DNA from 4 places in the Rahnella sp. JUb53 genome. Region 2 is predicted to be linked to each of the others. Evidence: predicted binding sites of a transcription regulator. Region 2 holds the regulator's gene; each other region holds the start of a gene.
The links. Region 2 encodes PurR, which represses purine synthesis genes. Its sites were predicted from a motif close to CANGCAAACGTTTGCNTG; they were not measured.
Positions count from the first base shown of each region.

Region 1: purL (phosphoribosylformylglycinamidine synthase) is a predicted target of PurR. The motif match lies at 3,417-3,434, and genes of this name have one in related genera.
Region 3: carA (glutamine-hydrolyzing carbamoyl-phosphate synthase small subunit) is a predicted target of PurR. The motif match lies at 1,778-1,795, and genes of this name have one in related genera.
Region 4: purM (phosphoribosylformylglycinamidine cyclo-ligase) is a predicted target of PurR. The motif match lies at 2,541-2,558, and genes of this name have one in related genera.

Region 1 is NZ_SLYT01000003.1:250,961-256,312, reverse strand. Features, by position in the region: gene purL (phosphoribosylformylglycinamidine synthase) at 1-3,323, opposite strand, end outside; gene mltF (membrane-bound lytic murein transglycosylase MltF) at 3,599-5,059, shown strand; gene tadA (tRNA adenosine(34) deaminase TadA) at 5,073-5,352, opposite strand, start outside.
Region 2 is NZ_SLYT01000001.1:327,132-332,483, reverse strand. Features, by position in the region: gene EC840_RS01625 (Grx4 family monothiol glutaredoxin) at 38-379, opposite strand; gene EC840_RS01620 (C40 family peptidase) at 843-1,748, shown strand; gene purR (HTH-type transcriptional repressor PurR) at 2,348-3,373, shown strand; gene punR (DNA-binding transcriptional activator PunR) at 3,424-4,329, opposite strand; gene punC (purine nucleoside transporter PunC) at 4,466-5,352, shown strand, end outside.
Region 3 is NZ_SLYT01000009.1:89,264-94,615, forward strand. Features, by position in the region: gene EC840_RS19415 (HlyD family type I secretion periplasmic adaptor subunit) at 1-447, shown strand, start outside; gene dapB (4-hydroxy-tetrahydrodipicolinate reductase) at 719-1,540, shown strand; gene carA (glutamine-hydrolyzing carbamoyl-phosphate synthase small subunit) at 2,018-3,190, shown strand; gene carB (carbamoyl-phosphate synthase large subunit) at 3,208-5,352, shown strand, end outside.
Region 4 is NZ_SLYT01000003.1:416,983-422,334, forward strand. Features, by position in the region: gene speG (spermidine N1-acetyltransferase) at 1-537, opposite strand, end outside; gene purN (phosphoribosylglycinamide formyltransferase) at 758-1,396, opposite strand; gene purM (phosphoribosylformylglycinamidine cyclo-ligase) at 1,439-2,476, opposite strand; gene upp (uracil phosphoribosyltransferase) at 2,825-3,451, shown strand; gene uraA (uracil permease) at 3,539-4,831, shown strand; gene hda (DnaA inactivator Hda) at 4,996-5,352, shown strand, end outside.

The DNA of each region.
Region 1 (5,352 bases), on a different contig from region 2:
CAGCCTTCACCCGCGCCCAGCACATCACCGTAAGAGAATCCGCCGCACGCCACCAGCGTATGGAAATCCTGCAAATCACGGCGACCCGCCAGCAAATCACTCATGTGGACATCAACCGCATCGAAACCGGCACGATGGAAGGCCGCAGCCATTTCAACGTGGGAGTTCACGCCCTGCTCGCGCAGCACGGCAACTTTCGGACGCGCGCCCTTCGCGATGTAAGGTGCAGCCACGTCTTCGTCAGGGGCAAAGTTCAGTTTGACGTTCAGGCCCGGATCCAGATCGTTGGTTTTGGCCTGATGTTCCTGATCGGCACATTCAGGGTTGTCGCGCAAACGCTGCATCTGCCAGGTCGTTTCAGCCCACCAGGTACGCAGCGTGGTGCGGCTTTCGCTGTACACAGGCTTATCACCCGACGAAATGATGAAACGGTCACCGGTTTCGACGCTGCCGAGGTAATGCGTGCAGTCTGCCAGACCAAAATCAGCCAGCGTTTTCTCAACCGCCTCACGGTCAGATTTACGAACCTGGATCACCGCGCCCAGTTCTTCGTTAAACAATGCCGCCAGCGAATCAGTGCCCAGCGCTGCGATATCTGCGGTCAGACCGCAATGTCCCGCGAAGGCCATTTCAGCCAGCGTCACCAGCAGACCACCGTCGGAACGGTCGTGATAAGCCAGTAATTTCTGCTCAGACACCAGCGCCTGCATAGCGTTGAAGAAACCACCCAGTTGCTGTGCGCTGCGCACATCCGCTGGCGTATTGCCGAGCTGACGGTAAACCTGTGCCAGCGCCGTCGCGCCCAGTGCGTTATGACCGGCACCTAAATCGACCAGCAGCAACGCAGTGTCACCTTTATCGGTGCGCAGTTGCGGCGTCACGGTGTGGCGCACGTCTTCGACGCGGGCAAACGCGGTGATCACCAGTGACAGCGGTGACGTCATCTCACGTTGTTCATTACCTTCCTGCCAGCGGGTTTTCATCGACATGGAGTCTTTGCCCACCGGAATGGTGATACCCAGCGCCGGACAAAGTTCTTCACCCACCGCTTTTACTGCGGCATACAGACCCGCATCTTCGCCCGGGTGACCGGCCGCAGACATCCAGTTAGCAGAAAGCTTAACGCGTTTCAGGCTGCCGATTTCGACGGCGGCAATGTTAGTCAGCGCTTCGCCAACGGCCATGCGGCCAGAAGCGGCGAAATCCAGCAAGGCAATTGGCGCACGTTCGCCCAGTGACATCGCTTCGCCGTGATAGCTGTCGAGGCTGGCGGTGGTGACCGCACAGTCAGCGACCGGGATCTGCCACGGACCAACCATCTGGTCACGCGCCACCATGCCGGTGACGGTGCGGTCGCCGATGGTGATCAGGAAAGTTTTCTCTGCCACGGCTGGCAGGTGCAGAACGCGTTTTACCGCTTCTGCAATCTGAATGTTTTCCGCATTCAGGTCGTCGCCTTTCGCTTTCAGCGTGGTGACATCGCGGGTCATTTTCGGGGTTTTACCCAGCAGAACGTCCAGCGGCATATCAATTGGCTGGTTGTCGAAATGGCTGTCTTCCAGAGAAAGATGCATTTCTTCAGTCGCTTCACCAATCACGGCATAAGGTGCACGCTCACGCTGGCAGATAGCATCGAACTGTTCCAGCTGAGCCGGAGAAACAGCCAGTACATAGCGTTCCTGCGATTCGTTACACCAGACTTCCAGCGGGCTCATACCCGGTTCGTCGTTCAGGATGTCGCGCAGCTGGAAACAGCCACCACGGTTGCCATCGCTGACCAGTTCCGGCATGGCGTTGGATAAACCGCCGGCACCGACGTCATGGATAAACAGGATCGGGTTGGCTTCGCCCAGCTGCCAGCAACGGTCGATCACTTCCTGACAACGGCGTTCCATTTCCGGGTTGTCGCGCTGTACGGACGCAAAATCCAGATCCGCGTCAGACTGTCCCGATGCCATGGAAGAAGCCGCACCGCCGCCCAGACCGATATTCATCGCCGGACCACCCAGTACAATCAGTTTTGCGCCAACGGTGATTTCACCTTTCTGCACGTGATCCGCGCGGATGTTGCCAATACCACCGGCCAGCATGATCGGTTTGTGGTAACCGCGCAGCTCAGGGCCGTTGTGGCTGTTGACGTTTTCTTCGTAAGTACGGAAGTAGCCCAGCAGCGCCGGACGACCAAATTCGTTGTTAAAGGCTGCGCCGCCCAGCGGGCCGTCGGTCATGATATCCAGCGCAGTAACGATACGATCCGGCTTACCGAAATCTTCTTCCCACGGCTGTTCAAAGCCAGGAATGCGCAGGTTGGAAACAGAGAAACCAACCAGACCGGCTTTCGGTTTTGCGCCGCGCCCCGTTGCACCTTCGTCACGGATTTCACCGCCTGAACCGGTTGCCGCACCCGGCCATGGAGAGATCGCCGTCGGGTGGTTATGGGTTTCAACCTTCATCAGGATATGCGCCTGCTCCTGATGGAAATCGTACAAACCGTCTTTCGCATCGGCGTAGAAACGACCGACCTGCGAACCTTCCATCACGGCGGCGTTATCTTTATACGCGGACAGCACGTGATCAGGGGTCTGTTCGAAGGTGTTTTTAATCATCTTGAACAGGGATTTCGGCTGGGTTTCGCCGTCGATAATCCAGTCTGCGTTGAAGATTTTGTGGCGGCAGTGTTCTGAGTTGGCCTGTGCGAACATATACAATTCGATGTCTGTCGGGTTGCGCCCCAACGACGTAAAGGCTTCCATCAGGTAATCAATTTCATCCTGCGCCAGCGCCAGACCTAATTTGGTGTTGGCGGCTTCGAGTGCGCCACGGCCAACGCCGAGGATATCCACATGTTGCACCGGGGTTGGCTGATGCTGCGCGAACAGCGCGCTGGCGTCTTCCAGACGGGTAAACACGGTTTCCATCATGCGGTCATGCAGCAATGCGCCCAGTTCGTTCCACTGTGCTTCGGTCAGTTGCGGTGCCTGAACATAAAATGCCAGACCACGCTCAAGGCGCAGAACCTGTGACAAACCGCAATTGTGGGCGATGTCGGTAGCTTTGGAAGACCAGGGAGAAATGGTGCCCGGACGCGGGGTGACCAGCAATAAACGACCAGAAGGAGCGTGTTCAGCGAGAGAAGGACCGTATTTCAGGAGGCGTTGTAACTTGGTTTGTTCGTCCGAATTCAGCGGTGCGCTGACGTCGGCAAAGTGTACATATTCGGCGTAGATATCGCTGACCGGAAGACGTGCTTCCTGACAACGGGACAACAATTTGTTAATGCGAAAAGCCGACAAAGCGGGCGAACCACGCAGTATTTCCATAATCACAGATCTCTCGTCTTCGAAGACACTGACCACAGTGCTTCATTGGGCGCAACAGGGGGAAAACGCGGGCTATTATAAAGAAAGCTGGCGTCCGACGAAACCGTTTGCGTCGGGAAACTTCATATTCCTTTATAGCCTTACCGTTATCATGGCTATTATGAATAAAGTTGCAGACTGCCGTTTTGTTGAGCAAAATGCGTCAGCACTGGGGATATAACCATACTAACTGCACAGCATAGCGTAAAAAAACAAGAGCGCCGCAGCGAGATAACTATTTGACGCGACTAAAAATTAATTATGTTCTGATGGGGATCGCCGCCCTGTTACTGGCACTGGCCTTGTGGCCTGCCGTGCCGTGGCACAGAGGTGAAGGTGACCAGCTGGATCAGATAAAATCCCGTGGAGAATTGCGCGTCAGCACGCTCAATTCTCCACTGACTTTTATGGACTCCCCTGAAGGCAATCTGGGCTTCGATTATGAACTGGCTAAACGCTTCGCAGATTATCTGGGCGTGAAGCTGGTGATTTCTCAGCACACCACCATCGAGAGCATGTTCGACGATCTTGATCATGGTAAAACCGACATGCTGGCTTCCGGTCTGGTGTACAACAATGAGCGCCTGAAAAACTACCGCGCCGGCCCGGAATACTATTCCGTATCGCAGCAGCTGGTTTACCGGCAGGGTGCTGTGCGCCCGAAAAGTTTCGCCGACATCAAAGGCTCGCTGGTAGTGTCTGCTGGCAGTGCGCATATCGCCACGCTGGAAGCTGCCAGCCAAAAATATCCAGACCTCAACTGGACCACCACCGATAAATTGTCACCCCGCGACCTGTTGCAACAGGTTGAAAACGGCAAACTCGATTATACGCTGGGGGATTCGGTCACCATCGCCCTGATGCAGCGCGTCTATCCGCGCCTTGCGGTGGCCTTTGATGCCACAGACGATGAACCGGTCACCTGGTATTACCGCAAACAACCTGATGACGACAGCCTTGCTGCCGCTATGCTGGATTTCTTCAGTCAGATTTCAGAGGACGGTACGCTGGAAAAACTGGAGGAAAAATACCTCGGGCACGTGGGCGATTTCGATTATGTCGATACCCGTACTTTCCTGAACGCCATCGACACGACGCTGCCGGATTTGCAGCCGCTGTTTGAAAAATATGCTCAGAACATCGACTGGCGTTTGCTGGCCGCTATCGCTTATCAGGAATCTCACTGGGATCCGCTGGCGAAATCACCGACCGGTGTGCGTGGCGTAATGATGCTGACCCGCGCGACGGCTGGCGGGCTGAATGTCGATGACCGGACAGATGCCGAACAAAGTATCCGTGGCGGTGCGCAGTATCTGTCGCATCTGATGGATAAAATGCCGGGATCTATTCCGCAGGATGAACGGATCTGGTTTGCACTGGCGGCATATAATATGGGCTACGGCCATATGCTGGACGCCCGCAAGCTGACCGCACAGCAAAAGGGGAATCCGGACAGCTGGGCGGATGTGAAGCAACGGCTGCCGATGCTTAATCAGAAACGCTTCTTAAGCCGGACGACTTACGGTTATGCCCGCGGCACGCAGGCGTATAATTATGTGGAAAATATCCGCCGCTATCAGCTCAGTCTGGTGGGGTATCTGATGGAAAAAGAGAAGCAGCAGGCGCAGAAGGCGGCGCTACAGGCTCAGCTGGGTCAGGGATATCCGGTAGTGGATGCACAGGAAGCACTGGGGAAATAAGGCCTGAACAGCCTTATTCTTTAGGATTATCAGAAATGATGTCACCGGCCTGAGCTGCGCGCTCTGCCAGCCGCAGCGCTTTTTTCTGGCTGCGGCGAAAACGAAAGAACGCACTCAGCTGTTCAGAACAGGCATCAGCCAGAACGCCCGACGTGATTTCTACCTGATGATTCATGCCGGGATGGCGCAGAACATCCATCAGGGAACCCGCTGCACCGGTTTTGGCATCGGCTGCGCCATACACCACCCGACGGATCCGGCTGTGGACCATCGCGCCGGCGCACATCACGCAA
Region 2 (5,352 bases):
TTTTCACCCTCCTCAAAGGACGGCGGCCTTCTTAGAATTACTCTTCAGAAGATTTATATTTTTCAGCAGTTTCTTTAATCAGCTGCTGCAGTTCGCCGCGCTGAAACATCTCAACCACGATGTCACAACCGCCGACCAGTTCACCATCAACCCACAGCTGCGGGAAAGTTGGCCAGTTAGCAAACTTTGGCATTTCTGCGCGGATATCCGGGTTCTGCAAAATATCAACGTAAGCAAAACGTTCGCCGCAGGCTGAAAGCGCCTGAACAGCCTGAGCGGAAAAACCGCAGCTTGGCAGTTTAGGAGAACCTTTCATGTAAAGCAGGATCGGGTTTTCAGAAACTTGCTTCTGAATTTTTTCAATAGTTGGAGTGGTCATTTCTTGCTTCCTCAAGCCGGTACAGGCTGTCACGGTCATTACTCTTCACGCGCGGCACCCAAAAACGGTGCGCAAACATAATACTTTCTATTGTAACGACGCCAGCCATCAGATAAAAACGCCATTTTTTGTGGGGTCTTTCTCAATACTGGCATTTTATTAAACAATTTTTGGCGGCTGCGCTGAACATCACATATTTAAAGATTCATCGAGAATAACATTTTTGCCGTACGACGATAATGTCAGATTTGCAAAATCGTATTCTTTATCTCAAATATTAAGCTGATGAAAAATGGTCATTTTTTTTACTTAAAATGGCGCTTATTTCGACATAAAAAAAGCTATTAACTTTTTCTCACAATATGATCTAGAATCGAGTCAATTCGTGCTTTTTTGTCGGGTTCTTTTAAGCAATACTCTGACATCCCTGATGTTTAACCCAACCACTCATGGTAACGAAGCTATGCGCTTACTGTTCACGCTTTTTGTGCTGCTCTTTACCCAGCTGTTTCTTAATATGGCTCATGCATCGCCACAGACCCGCGTCTCTGCCGATCAGCGGAAGAGTCATGTTAATTCCGTGACGCCGGAAGAACGGCGAAAGCGAAAGACAGTGGCGGCGAAAACCAGTAAAAAAACAAAAGTCGCACCGGTGACAGAGAAAAAGACTCAGGAAAAAGCATCAAAATCGAAGAAGGTCAGCAGCACCGAACTGGTCAAACGCAAGACAACTTCTGAGAAAAGCGTAAAAACGACCCGGGCCGAAAGCAAAAAAGAAAAAACACTCAGGACAACGCGGGCCGAGAAAAAGACAGATAAAGCCACTAAATCACGAGCGCTTGCCAAAAACAGCAGTGAAAAAATCAGCAAGAAAGAAGCGTATGGCCGACACCGCAAAGGCAAGAAGTTACGCGAAGAAGACACCAAACCTATTACGCTGAGTGCGACACATAAAAAACGCTATCAGCATGCACAACAAACGGCGATGACTAAGCTGATGCACCAGGTCGGCAAACCTTATCGCTGGGGAGGAACTTCTCCGAATACCGGTTTTGATTGCAGCGGTCTGGTCTATTACGCTTACAAAGATTTGATCCGCATTAAAATGCCGCGCACGGCAAACGAGATGTACCACCTGCGCGATGCAGCGCCGGTGAAACGTGGCGAACTTGAAAGCGGTGATCTGGTGTTCTTCAGAATCAACAACCGCGGCGCAGCGGATCATGTGGGTGTTTATGTTGGCAACGGCAAATTCATCCAGTCGCCAAGAACCGGTGAAGACATCAAAATCACCTCACTGGGCGACGATTACTGGCAAGACCACTATGTTGGCGCACGTCGGGTGATGACCCCAAAAACAATCCGATAATAAACAATTCGTTAAGTCTGAGGTTTCGCTAATCAGCCATTGAATAGCACTTAACGAAGAGTTTCTGCAGGGAAGAGTATCGGCGGTAACGGTCACTGCGTAAAATTGAAAAGGGCGATTCCTGTGAAAGGTATCGCCCTTTTTTGTTGCGTCTCACTACTGTCTCACTGCCAGATTAGTTCATCACTGCCGTGAAGCTGAAAGCGATAATCATGAGCAAAGCGCATACCGTGGTGATCAACGATAATTTCAGGTTGCTGTCCATCAAACCCCCTTTCGGATCAAGTTGTGGCGTTTCTTTTAGCCACACTAAATGTGTGCCAACGCATTTTCGCATAATTCACTTTTAAAATCCTCTGCTGAATGAAAATGTGAACATGACAATTTTACTTCCACTTTCATGCATTATAAGAGAAAATTGTCGGTTAACACGCCTGTGTGCCGGTCGATTTCACCCGAGAGCATTTCACGCCTCATTCTGAAGAATCCACCCAATGATTACACTGCCCTTTTAGATGTCCGCAGTGTAATCAACGCAAGCAAACGATTAACATAATGCTAACGTGCTGAAGCACGGAAGTTCAGGAGTCATTCTTTACATGGCAACGATTAAAGATGTCGCAAAGCGCGCTGGCGTTTCCACTACAACCGTGTCGCACGTCATCAATAAAACACGTTTCGTCGCCGAAGAAACCAGGGAAGCGGTGCTGCTTGCCATTAAAGAGCTACATTATTCTCCGAGCGCCGTAGCCCGTAGTCTTAAAGTGAATAACACCAAGACGATTGGTCTGCTGGCAACCTCCAGTGAAGCGCCCTATTTTGCCGAGGTGATTGAAGCCGTCGAGAACAGCTGCTTCTCCAAAGGCTATACGCTGATCTTGTGTAACTCGCACAACAATCTGGAAAAACAACAGGCCTATCTGCAGATGCTGGCGCAAAAACGCGTCGATGGTCTGCTGGTCATGTGCGCGGAATACCCTGACGAATTACTCAATATGCTTGAAGAGTATCGTTCGATTCCGATGGTGGTGATGGACTGGGGCGAAGCGCGTAAAAACTTCACCGACAGCATTATCGATAATGCTTTCGAAGGCGGTTATATGGCCGGACGCTATCTGATCGAACGCGGGCATCGTGATATTGGCGTGATCCCGGGACAGCTGGCGCGTAACACCGGCGGCGGTCGTTTCCAGGGTTTTGTCAAAGCGCTGACGGAAGCCAATATCCCGCTTCGCGAAGAATGGGTGGTTCAGGGCGATTTCGAGCCGGAGTCAGGTTATCAGGCGATGCATAAGATTCTGATGCAGAAACAACGCCCCACCGCCGTCTTCTGCGGGGGCGATGTCATGGCAATGGGCGCAATTTGCGCCGCTGATGAGCTCGGATTGCGCGTCCCGCAGGATATTTCGGTGATTGGTTACGATAACGTGCGTAATGCGCGGTACTTCTCTCCGGCACTGACGACCGTGCATCAGCCGAAAGAACGGTTGGGTGAGATGGCCTTTACTATGTTGCTCGACCGCATCGTCAGCAAACGTGAAGAATCACAGACCATCGAGGTGCATCCGAAACTGGTTGAACGTCGTTCGGTGGCCGATGGCCCGTACCGCGACTATCGCCGTTAATGCTTGCCTTTAATCTTACATAACGCCTGCTTTTGCAGGCGTTTAATTTCTCAGTCCCGCAGCCATTCACGGTTCATCGTTTCTGTATCACCCATATATTCCAGCAACCACGCCAGTGAAGGTGACGGATTGCTCTGGTCCCACGTCAGGCAACATGGGCTGTCAGGGAAGGTATTCTCCAGCGCCAGAACCTGCAATGTCTGCTGTTCAATGTGGTGGCTCACGCGATGTACCGGCATCATTCCTACGCATAAACCTTCACTCAGACATTCAAGCGCGCAGGTCCAGTCCGGCACAACCAGACGCCGCTGGTTATCAAGCGTCCAGGTATCACGCTTGGGCAACGTCCGCGAGGTATCTTCAAGACACAATGCGGGATAAGGCCTGAGCTGGTCATCACTGAGCGCACCCGGTAACTGCGCCAGCGGATGCTGCGGGCTGACCACGCAGTGCCAGTCCATAAACCCCATGTCGCGAAAACTGAAACGACCACCAACCGGTATCGCCCGCGTCGCACCGATTGCCACATCAGCACGTCCGTCAACCAGTGCGTCCCACACACCATTAAACACTTCGGAATGAATAATCAGTTCCGTATCAGGAAAATGACGATAGAAATCCAGCACCAGTCGCCGGGTTCTTGCCGGTTTAACAATTCTGTCGACAGCAATACGTAACTCGCCCCGCCAGCCGTTGGCAACCTGCTGACACTGGCGTCGTGTAGCTATCATTTTTTTTATCAGAACCCGCGCTTCATCCACGAAAACTTTGCCCGCTGGCGTTAAAACGACGTCACGGTGTCGACGTTCAAACAAGGGCACCGCCAGCCATTGTTCGAGCTGACGAACGGTGTAGCTGATGGCAGAAGGCACCCGATGTAGATCCTGTGCCGCCGCACTGAAGCTTCCGGTTCTTGCCACCGCATCAACGACTTCCAGAGCGTATTCTGACCACATATTTTAGCCTTCAATATTTTTGATAGCAGAGTGCAAATATTAACGTTTCACAACGCTGTTATCAAAGCGTTAAAATCTGCCTCCGAACAGATCCCTGCATCAAATCATCTGCAATAAATAAATTAACGAGATAATAATGAAACCCTCCTTTGGATTTATGCTCTATCTGGCTGGCCTGAGCATGCTCGGCTTTTTAGCCACAGATATGTACCTCCCTGCGTTCAGCGCAATGCAAACCAGCCTGATGACCAGTCCGGGAATGATCAGCGCCAGCCTGAGTATTTTTCTCGGCGGATTCGCCATCGGACAATTGCTGTGGGGACCGCTGTCAGACCGCATTGGCCGCAAACCGGTTTTACTGCTCGGTCTGATGCTGTTTGCCGTCGGCTGTCTGGGCGTGATTTGGGTCGAGAACGTGCGCGCCCTTCTGGCGCTGCGTTTCTTACAGGCCATGGGCGTCTGTGCAGCCGCAGTGACCTGGCAGGCAATCGTGGTGGACCGTTTTTCAGCGGATGTCGCTAAAAAAACCTTCGCCAGCATTATGCCTTTAGTGGCACTTTCGCCGGCGCTGGCGCCTTTGCTTGGCGCCTGGGTGCTCAACCATTTTGACTGGGAAGCGATATTTGCCCTGCTGACTGCAGTGGCCGCCTTGTTGCTTATCGCCACCTTCACGCTGCGGGAAAATAAGCCGGCAGAACACAAATCTGCCGACAAAGCGGGCTTTGGCACGTTGCTGAAATCGCGCGTTTACAGCGGTAATGTCATGATTTACGCCGCCTGCTCCGCCGGTTTCTTTGCCTGGCTGACGGGGTCGCCGTTTATTCTGAGCGATATGGGCTATTCGCCGGGCGTGATTGGCCTGAGCTATGTTCCGCAGACCATCGCTTTCCTGCTTGGAGGCTTCGGCTGCAGGTTGCTCATCAGCAAGTTAGATGGGAATAAAATTTTACCCTGGCTGCTGACAGGGTATGGCCTGAGTGTTGCGGGTCTGTTCTGTGTCGCCATGTTCACTGATGCCGGGTT
Region 3 (5,352 bases), on a different contig from region 2:
TCTTCGCCAGTTGATGGCACAATACAACAATTGGCTGTACATACCGTCGGCGGTGTTGTGACGGAGGCACAACCGATCATGGTTATCGTCCCTCTTGAAGATAAAATTGAGGTAGAAACACTGATCGCCAATAAAGATATCGGTTTTGTAAATGTTGGCCAACCTGTCACTGTGAAAATCGAATCGTTTCCTTATACGCGTTACGGTTACCTGACAGGAAAAGTGATTAGCGTCAGTCTGGATGCGATGGAGCATGAACAACTCGGAATGGTGTTTAGTGCAATTGTCGCTCTGGATCAAAATCATCTTATGATCGAAGGGAAACGTATTAACCTGGTTGCGGGAATGAATGTCACCGCTGAAATAAAAACCAGTAAGCGGCGTGTCATCGACTATTTGTTAAGCCCGTTACAAACTAAAGTAGATGAAAGTTTTAAGGAGCGGTAACGTGAAGCACATTTTATTCATTGTCATGAATTTTTATGCAAATAACGTTTAGCTACTATTTTATTACTCTGGACACGGCCAAGTTCCAGTTCCGTCAGCGGTTTAACACAAAACCCTACTTTTAGTAACCTGAAACCAGATGGCTTTTACTGATATTAACCGGCCTGTATCATAATTTTCTAATTATGAGGCAATTTCGCTGGCTCCCTCATGGCGGGGCCGATAACCTGATTCTGTTTCATGGCAGAACCCCTATAAGAAGAGAGTAATTATGAGTAACGCTGATATTCGCATGGCCATTGTTGGCGCAGGTGGCCGCATGGGCCGGCAGCTGATTCAGGCCGTATCCGATGCCGATGGCGTGGTGTTGGGCGCAGCGCTGGAACGTTCGGGTTCTTCCTTAGTGGGTGCCGATGCGGGTGAACTGGCCGGTGTCGGTACTATGGGCATTAAAGTGCATGACAATCTGGATGCTGTGACGAACGACTTCGATATTTTGATCGACTTCACCCGTCCGGAAGGCACGCTGGCGCATCTGGAATTTTGCCAGAAGCACCATAAAGGCATGATTATCGGGACCACGGGCTTTGATGATGCCGGTAAGGCCGCAATTAAGCAGGCTTCGGAGATCATTCCGGTCGTTTTTGCCGCCAACTTCAGCGTTGGCGTGAATGTTGTCCTCAAGCTGCTGGAAAAGGCGGCCAAAGTCATGGGCGATTACACGGATATTGAAATCGTGGAAGCGCACCACCGTCATAAAGTTGATGCACCATCAGGTACAGCACTGGCGATGGGTGAAGCGATTGCCGGTGCATTAGGCCGTGATCTCAAAGAGTGCGCGGTGTATGCCCGTGAAGGTTATACCGGTGAACGTGATCCAAAGAGTATTGGTTTTGCCACGATTCGTGCAGGCGATATCGTCGGTGAACACACCGCGATGTTTGCAGATATCGGTGAGCGCGTTGAGATAACGCACAAGGCTTCCAGCCGCATGACATTCGCAAATGGCGCTGTTCGTGCGGGTAAGTGGCTTTCTTCACATAAAACCGGTCTTTATGACATGCGAGACGTGCTTGGTTTAGAAGATTTGTAAAAGATGATTTAGATGTGATGTGGTTGTTTTGGTCATAATGTTTTGATAAAAGGGCAGTTCCTTGATTGCCCTTCTCTTTTTATTAGAAAATAAGTGTTTCGCTTATTTTTATCTTTGTGTTTTCATTTTTATGGTGTTTTCACTGGTTTTATCTGATGCATTGCATGTTTTTTGAACGCGACCACTCTTCGGTTCTGTAACAATTCCCCTTTTCTCGTCATTTTCCACACATCCTCTCCCGCAAACGGTTACTATGGCGACTTAGTCACTATTTTTATGCCAGTCAGAGAGCCTTTTCTCTGAGTTGTACGAAAAGAAGAGAAATATTGGTGCTTTTGGTAGACAAACCGTACTGCCATCATTAGAATGCGCGCAATTTGCCAAAAATTGCCTTTGGGAGCGATTTTTGCATTGATTTAGATCGAGTTATCTGAATTAATATGCAGATATTGTGATTTATTATTCTTGGAGGATGCTTTGATAAAGTCAGCGCTATTGGTTCTGGAAGACGGAACCCAATTCCACGGTCGGGCCATCGGGGCAGAAGGGTCGGCAGTGGGGGAAGTGGTCTTCAATACGTCGATGACCGGTTATCAAGAAATCCTCACTGATCCTTCCTATTCCCGCCAGATTGTCACTCTCACTTATCCCCATATCGGTAATGTCGGCACTAACGCCGCTGATGCAGAATCCTCCGCAGTACACGCTCAAGGCCTGGTCATTCGCGATTTACCTCTGATTGCCAGCAATTACCGCAGTGAAGAAAACCTCTCTGATTATCTCAAGCGCAACAACATCGTTGCCATCGCCGATATTGATACCCGCAAACTGACCCGCCTGTTACGTGAAAAAGGCGCACAGAACGGCTGCATCATTGCGGGCGATTCACCGGATGCTGAACTGGCGCTGCAAAAAGCCAAAGCATTCCCGGGGCTGAAAGGGATGGATCTGGCGAAAGAAGTGACGACGACAGAATCCTACAGCTGGCAGCAAGGCAGCTGGACGCTGGAAGGCGAACTGCCGGAAGCGAAGAAATCTGAAGAACTGCCATTCCACGTGGTGGCTTACGACTACGGCGCGAAGCGTAATATCTTGCGCATGTTGGTGGATCGCGGTTGCCGCCTGACAGTGGTTCCAGCACAAACGCCGGCAGAAGAAGTGCTGAAGATGAATCCGGACGGTATCTTCCTGTCCAACGGCCCGGGTGACCCGGAGCCATGTGATTACGCGATCGCTGCGATCAAATCCTTCCTGGAAACTGACATTCCGGTATTCGGCATCTGTCTCGGCCACCAGTTACTGGCACTGGCCAGCGGCGCGAAGACCGTAAAAATGAAGCTCGGCCACCACGGCGGTAACCACCCGGTAAAAGATATCGATAAAGATATCGTGATGATCACCGCGCAGAACCACGGTTTTGCGGTTGATGAAACCGGTCTGCCTGCCAACCTGCGCGTGACCCACAAATCACTGTTCGACCACACGGTGCAGGGCATTCATCGCACTGATAAAGCGGCGTTCAGCTTCCAGGGGCACCCTGAAGCCAGTCCGGGTCCGCACGATGCGGCACCGCTGTTCGACCACTTCATCGAACTGATTGAAGCTTTTCGCGCTACCAATAAAAACGACGCCACTCTTACAGGCAAATAAATCAGGAGCAAGAAAAAATGCCAAAACGTACAGATATAAAAAGCATCCTGATCCTGGGCGCCGGCCCGATTGTTATCGGCCAGGCTTGTGAATTTGACTACTCGGGTGCGCAGGCGTGTAAGGCGCTGCGTGAAGAGGGTTACCGCGTCATTCTGGTGAACTCCAACCCTGCGACCATCATGACTGACCCGGAAATGGCCGATGCGACTTACATCGAGCCAATTCACTGGGAAGTGGTGCGCAAGATTATCGAGAAAGAACGTCCGGATGCCGTGCTGCCAACCATGGGCGGCCAGACCGCACTGAACTGTGCGCTGGAACTGGAACGTCAGGGCGTGCTGGAAGAATTCGGCGTGACCATGATTGGAGCGACCGCCGATGCGATTGATAAAGCGGAAGACCGTCGCCGTTTCGACGTGGCGATGAAAAAAATCGGCCTCGACACCGCACGTTCCGGTATCGCACACACCATGGAAGAAGCGCTGGCGGTTGCCGCTGATGTTGGCTTCCCGTGCATCATTCGTCCTTCCTTCACCATGGGCGGCACCGGTGGCGGTATCGCGTACAACCGTGAAGAGTTTGAAGAGATTTGCGAACGCGGTCTGGATCTTTCTCCAACCAAAGAGCTGCTGATTGATGAGTCGCTGATTGGCTGGAAAGAGTACGAGATGGAAGTGGTGCGTGATAAAAACGACAACTGCATCATCGTCTGCTCCATCGAAAACTTCGATGCGATGGGCATCCACACAGGTGATTCCATCACCGTGGCCCCCGCGCAAACCCTGACCGACAAAGAATACCAAATCATGCGTAACGCCTCGATGGCGGTACTGCGTGAAATCGGCGTAGAAACCGGCGGCTCTAACGTCCAGTTCTCGGTAAACCCGAAAAATGGCCGTCTGATCGTTATCGAAATGAACCCGCGCGTATCACGTTCTTCCGCGCTGGCGTCTAAAGCGACCGGTTTCCCGATTGCCAAAGTAGCCGCGAAACTGGCGGTGGGTTACACCCTCGATGAGCTGATGAACGACATCACCGGCGGTAAAACCCCGGCCTCGTTCGAACCTTCTATCGACTACGTTGTGACCAAGATTCCTCGCTTCAACTTCGAGAAATTTGCCGGTGCCAACGACCGTCTGACCACGCAGATGAAATCTGTCGGCGAAGTGATGGCGATTGGCCGCACTCAGCAGGAATCTCTGCAAAAAGCCCTGCGCGGTCTGGAAGTGGGCGCGAGCGGTTTTGACCCGAAAGTGAGTCTGGATGACCCGGAAGCACTGACCAAAATCCGTCGTGAACTGAAAGAAGCCGGTGCCGAGCGTATCTGGTATATCGCTGATGCCTTCCGTGCCGGGATGTCCGTTGACGGAATCTTCAACCTGACCAACGTGGACCGCTGGTTCCTGGTGCAGATTGAAGAACTAGTGAAACTGGAAAATGAAGTGGCCGAAGGTGGCTTCAACATTCTGACCCACGATTACCTGCGCATGCTTAAGCGCAAAGGCTTTGCGGATCTGCGTCTGGCGAAACTGGTCGGCGTTTCAGAAAGCGAAGTGCGCAAACTGCGTCACAAATATAATCTGCATCCGGTCTACAAACGTGTGGATACCTGTGCCGCGGAATTCTCTACCGATACCGCCTACATGTATTCGACGTATGAAGAAGAATGCGAATCTAACCCGACCAACGACAAGCCGAAAATCATGGTGCTGGGCGGTGGTCCAAACCGTATCGGTCAGGGTATCGAGTTCGACTATTGCTGCGTTCACGCCTCACTGGCGCTGCGCGAAGACGGTTACGAAACCATCATGGTTAACTGTAACCCGGAAACGGTGTCTACCGACTACGACACTTCCGACCGTCTGTATTTCGAATCCGTGACACTGGAAGACGTGCTGGAAATCGTGCGTATCGAACAGCCGAAAGGCGTGATTGTTCAGTATGGCGGCCAGACTCCGCTGAAACTTGCGCGTGAACTGGAAGCTGCTGGCGTGCTAATTATTGGTACCAGCCCGGACGCGATTGACCGTGCCGAAGACCGCGAACGTTTCCAGCAGGCGGTTCACCGTCTGGGTCTGAAACAACCGGCGAACGCCACCGTTGCGACTATCGAACAGGCAGTCGAAAAAGCGGCGGGTATCGGTTATCCGCTGGTGGTGCGT
Region 4 (5,352 bases), on a different contig from region 2:
CTGAACCGGTTTGGTTTTGTACTTCGCCAGGAATTGCGGCTGGAAAATACACATGCGGATGGCACTGCGGTATTCGCCGTTCACAAAGAATTCCTGTTTCAGTTCACCTTCGATCTCAAACCCTAATTTGCTGTAAATGTGGATCGCCTTTTTATTTTCTTTATCGACGATTAAATACAGTTTGTAGAGGTTCAGAACTGAGAAGGCATAATCCATCGCCAGACGCACGGCATCACCGGCAAAGCCTTTGCCCTGATGTTGCGGGTCAATGATTATCTGAAATTCCGCGCGGCGGTGAATATGATTAATTTCCACCAGCTCCACTAAGCCGACCGGTCCGCTTTCGAATTCTATAATAAAGCGGCGTTCGCTCTGGTCATGGATGTGTTTGTGATACAAGTCGGTCAGTTCGACGAAAGCCTCGTAAGGTTCTTCAAACCAGTAACGCATGATGCTGGCGTTATTATCAAGACGGTGAACAAACGACAGGTCGTCCTTTTCCAGTGGACGTAATCTGACGCTGTTATGGCTAAACATGGGGTGTTCCTCAACTATAAAAGCCGTTTTATGAGGGTAACCTTCGTAAATATGAGGTCTGAAACAACTGTGTTTCAGATGAAGGTCGGCGCACAAACGACGTTTAAACGTGCGCCGGGATGTGCATTATATCGGGTGAAATGTAAACAAATGTCAAATGATGGAAAATAAAAAACCGGCACGTGGCCGGTTTATAGTGAAATCGTGAGGCAAGTACAGATTAATCTTCTGCGTATCCGCGTTCAGAAAGCGGTTTGTTATCCAGAAACGCCTGACCGTTTTGCAGTGATAAACGTCCGTCAACAAACCAGCTGACCACCAGCGGATAAATGCTGTGTTCCTGCGTTTGCACGCGGGCAACCAGCTCTTCTTCCGTATCCTCAGCAAAAACAGGCACTTTGGCCTGTAAAATCACCGGGCCGCCATCGAGTTCTTCCGTCACGAAATGTACGGACGTGCCGTGTTCAGCATCCTGATTTTCAATCGCCTGACGGTGAGTATGTAAACCCGGATATTTCGGCAGCAGGGAAGGGTGGATGTTAATCATGCGCCCCGCAAAGCGCTGAACGAATTCGGCGCTCAGGATCCGCATGTAACCAGCGAGTACCACCAGAGAGGGCTTGAAAGTTTCAATAGCGTCAGCCAGTGCAACGTCAAAGGCGATGCGATCTTCGTAAGCTTTTACATCCAGCGCATGCGCCGGAATATCGGCTAAACGGGCTCTTTCAAGCCCGTATGCAGCGATTTTATTACTGAAGACTGCACTGATTTCTGCGTTGATTCGTCCCTGCTGGCAGGCATCGATCAGGGCCTGTAAGTTGCTTCCCTCGCCCGATACCAGAACCACAATCCTTTTCATATCCCTACCTGTCGTCTTCAGTGAATAGAGTGACCTGACTGATTACTCAATAACGACGCGCTCAGCGGAGTCAGAGGCCTTAACATAGCCAATTTTCCACGCTTTTTCACCCTTGTCATTCAGTAACGCAATGGCCTGGTCGGCAAGTTCTGCCGGAAGTGCGACCACCATGCCCACGCCACAGTTAAAGGTGCGGTACATTTCGTGACGGCTGACGTTACCGGTAGTCTGCAACCAGGTGAAGACGTCCGGCCATTCCCAGCTGGCTTCTTCGATGATGACCTGAGTGTTTTCCGGCAGTACGCGCGGAATATTTTCCCAGAAGCCGCCACCGGTCAGGTGAACGATACCGTGAACGTCCACGTTTTCGATCAGATTGAGGATCGACTTCACGTAAATTTTGGTTGGTGCGAGCAGGTGATCAGCCAGGGATTTGCCTGCCAGTGTGGTGGTTTCCGGGTCAGTGTTGCTGACTTCCAGAATTTTGCGCACCAGGGAGTAACCGTTGGAGTGCGGGCCACTGGCGGCGAGGCCGATCAGCACATCGCCATCAGCTACTTTGCTGCCGTCGATAATTTCTGATTTTTCCACTACGCCAACACAGAATCCGGCGACGTCGTAATCTTCGCCGTGGTACATGCCCGGCATTTCAGCGGTTTCGCCGCCGACTAACGCACAGCCAGACTGTTTACAGCCTTCTGCAATACCGGTGATCACACTGGCGGCGATATCGACGTCCAGTTTACCGGTGGCGTAATAGTCGAGGAAGAACAGAGGTTCAGCGCCCTGAACGATCAAATCGTTGACGCACATCGCGACCAGGTCGATACCGATAGTATCGTGGCGTTGTAAATCCATCGCCAGACGCAGCTTGGTGCCAACGCCGTCGGTACCCGAAACCAGCACGGGTTCACGATATTTTTGCGGCAGCGCGCAGAGAGCACCAAAACCCCCTAATCCACCCATAACTTCCGGGCGACGAGTCTGTTTTACTACACCTTTAATGCGATCTACCAATGCGTTACCGGCATCGATATCTACGCCTGCGTCTTTATAGCTGAGAGAGGTTTTGTCGGTCACTGCGAAGTCCCCACGGCGGTTTGGGTTGGTGGTTGAAGAATAAAGCGGGGCAATTCTAACAGTGGAAGCAAACGTTTGCGAGCGCCTTATTCAGAGTCACTATCTATACTTAAAGATACAACACTTAGCCGAAGTCATTGGCGTTGCAGCAAGGCAGCAAACGAGCGAATCCCGACGAGCTGACTTGAGTCAGTGATTCGGGTGAGAGAGAGCCGCTAACGCAACTGCGGCTTCAATGAAGAAGGATAAGTTGATTTGGATCAGGCTAATTGGTATGGCGTTCAAAAAAAATGGCGTTATAATCTCGCGATTTTTTTTTGCAGCTCAACCACCTTAGGAGAATAAATAATGAAGATCGTCGAGGTGAAACACCCGCTGGTGAAACACAAGCTGGGCCTGATGCGTGAAAACGACATCAGCACGAAACGTTTTCGCGAACTGGCTTCTGAGGTGGGAAGTCTGCTGACGTATGAAGCGACTGCCGATTTAGAAACTGAAAAAGTCACCATCGAAGGCTGGAATGGCCCGGTGGAAATCGATCAGATCAAAGGCAAGAAAATTACTGTCGTGCCAATCCTGCGTGCCGGTCTGGGCATGATGGAAGGCGTACTGGAGCACGTTCCGAGTGCGCGTATCAGCGTCGTCGGCGTGTATCGTGATGAAGAAACCCTGAAACCTGTGCCGTATTTCCAGAAGCTGGTTTCTAACATCGAAGAACGTCTGGCGCTGGTCGTTGACCCGATGCTGGCCACCGGTGGTTCTATGATTGCCACCATCGACCTACTGAAAAAAGCGGGCTGCCAGAGCATTAAAGTGCTGGTGCTGGTTGCTGCTCCGGAAGGGATCGCCGCTCTCGAAGCCGCGCACCCGGACGTTGAACTCTACACCGCCTCGGTGGATCAGGGACTCAACGAGAAAGGCTACATCATCCCGGGGCTCGGCGATGCGGGCGACAAGATATTTGGTACGAAGTAAGCAATTAGCAATAAGCCGACTAAGCAGTCGGCTTTTTTTTGCTCGTCATACACAACACAACATCACACCATTGAGAGGATCACATTCATGACCCGTCGTGTCATCGGGGTAAGCGAACGTCCGCCATTGCTGCAGACAATTCCCCTGAGTTTCCAGCATCTGTTTGCCATGTTTGGTGCCACCGTTCTGGTTCCCATTCTGTTTAAGATAAACCCGGCAACGGTGCTGCTGTTCAATGGCATAGGGACTTTGCTGTATTTATTTGTCTGTAAAGGGAAGATACCGGCGTATCTCGGCTCGAGTTTCGCGTTTATTTCACCGGTGCTGTTGCTGTTGCCGATGGGGTATGAAGTGGCGCTGGGCGGATTTATTGCCTGCGGGTTACTGTTTTGTCTGGTGGCGCTGATTGTTAAGAAAGCCGGTATTGGCTGGATCAACGTGATGTTCCCGCCCGCGGCGATGGGGGCAATCGTAGCCGTCATCGGGCTTGAACTGGCCGGTGTCGCAGCGAATATGGCCGGACTGCTGCCTGCCGATGGCGCAGCGGTAGACTCTACCACCATCACCATTTCACTGGTGACGCTGTCGGTGACGATTCTGGGTTCCGTACTGTTCCGCGGTTTCCTGGCGATTATCCCGATCCTGATTGGCGTGCTGGTCGGTTATGCACTCTCGTTCTTCATGGGCGTAGTGGATGTTTCTGCTATTGAAAACGCACACTGGTTCGCGCTGCCAACTTTCTATACGCCGCGTTTTGAATGGGTGGCTATCCTCACCATCCTGCCTGCGGCGCTGGTGGTGATTGCTGAGCACGTCGGGCATCTGGTCGTGACGGCGAACATTGTGAAGAAAGATTTGCTGCGGGATCCGGGTTTGCACCGTTCGATGCTGGCGAACGGCCTGTCGACCGTACTGTCCGGTTTCTTCGGTTCTACGCCAAACACCACCTACGGTGAAAACATCGGCGTGATGGCGATCACCAAGGTTTACAGCACCTGGGTCATCGGCGGCGCGGCAATCCTGGCTATTCTGCTTTCCTGTATCGGGAAACTGGCGGCGGCCATTCAGGCGGTGCCGGTACCGGTGATGGGCGGGGTTTCGCTGCTGCTTTACGGCGTGATTGGCGCTTCAGGGATCCGCGTGCTGATTGAATCGAAAGTTGATTACAATAAAGCGCAGAACCTGATCCTGACTGCGGTGATCCTGATCATCGGCGTCAGCGGAGCGAAGATCCACATCGGTGCGGCTGAGCTGAAAGGCATGGCGCTGGCGACGATCGTCGGTATCTTCCTGAGCCTGTTGTTCAAAGTGATTGAGATTTTCCGCGGCGAAGAACAGATCATTGACGTGGAAGATGAGCGGGAAAACCCGCCAGTCTGACCGTGATCATTCCTGACCGTCAGGCAGCTGCTTGCCGGTCAGGTGCTCGGATCGCAAGCGGTTGCACCGGGTACAGTTCATTTCACGACGGATCCTTGCTAGAATTCGGCAGTTCCTTTTATTGACGTGACAACATCTGCGGTCTTTATGCCGCTTCGGTTGAGGTGCTTCTGAATACGCCGGCACAGCTTTCCCTGCCACTTTATCTACCCGATGATGAAACCTTTGCCAGTTTTTATCCGGGGGAAAACCCTTCTCTGCTATCTGCCATTCAGAGCGCATTGCATCAGGAACACGGCACTTATATTTATTTCTGGTCACGCGAAGGCGGCGGCCGCAGCCATCTGTTACACGCAGCTTGCGCAGAATTATCGCAGCGCGGCGAAGCGGTAGGGTATGTGCCTTTAGACAAGCGGGCTTATTTCGTGCCGGAAGTGCTGGATGGCATGGAGCATCTGGCGCTGGTGTGTATCGATAATATCGAAGGCATTGCCGGTGATGATGAATGGGAAGCCGCTGTT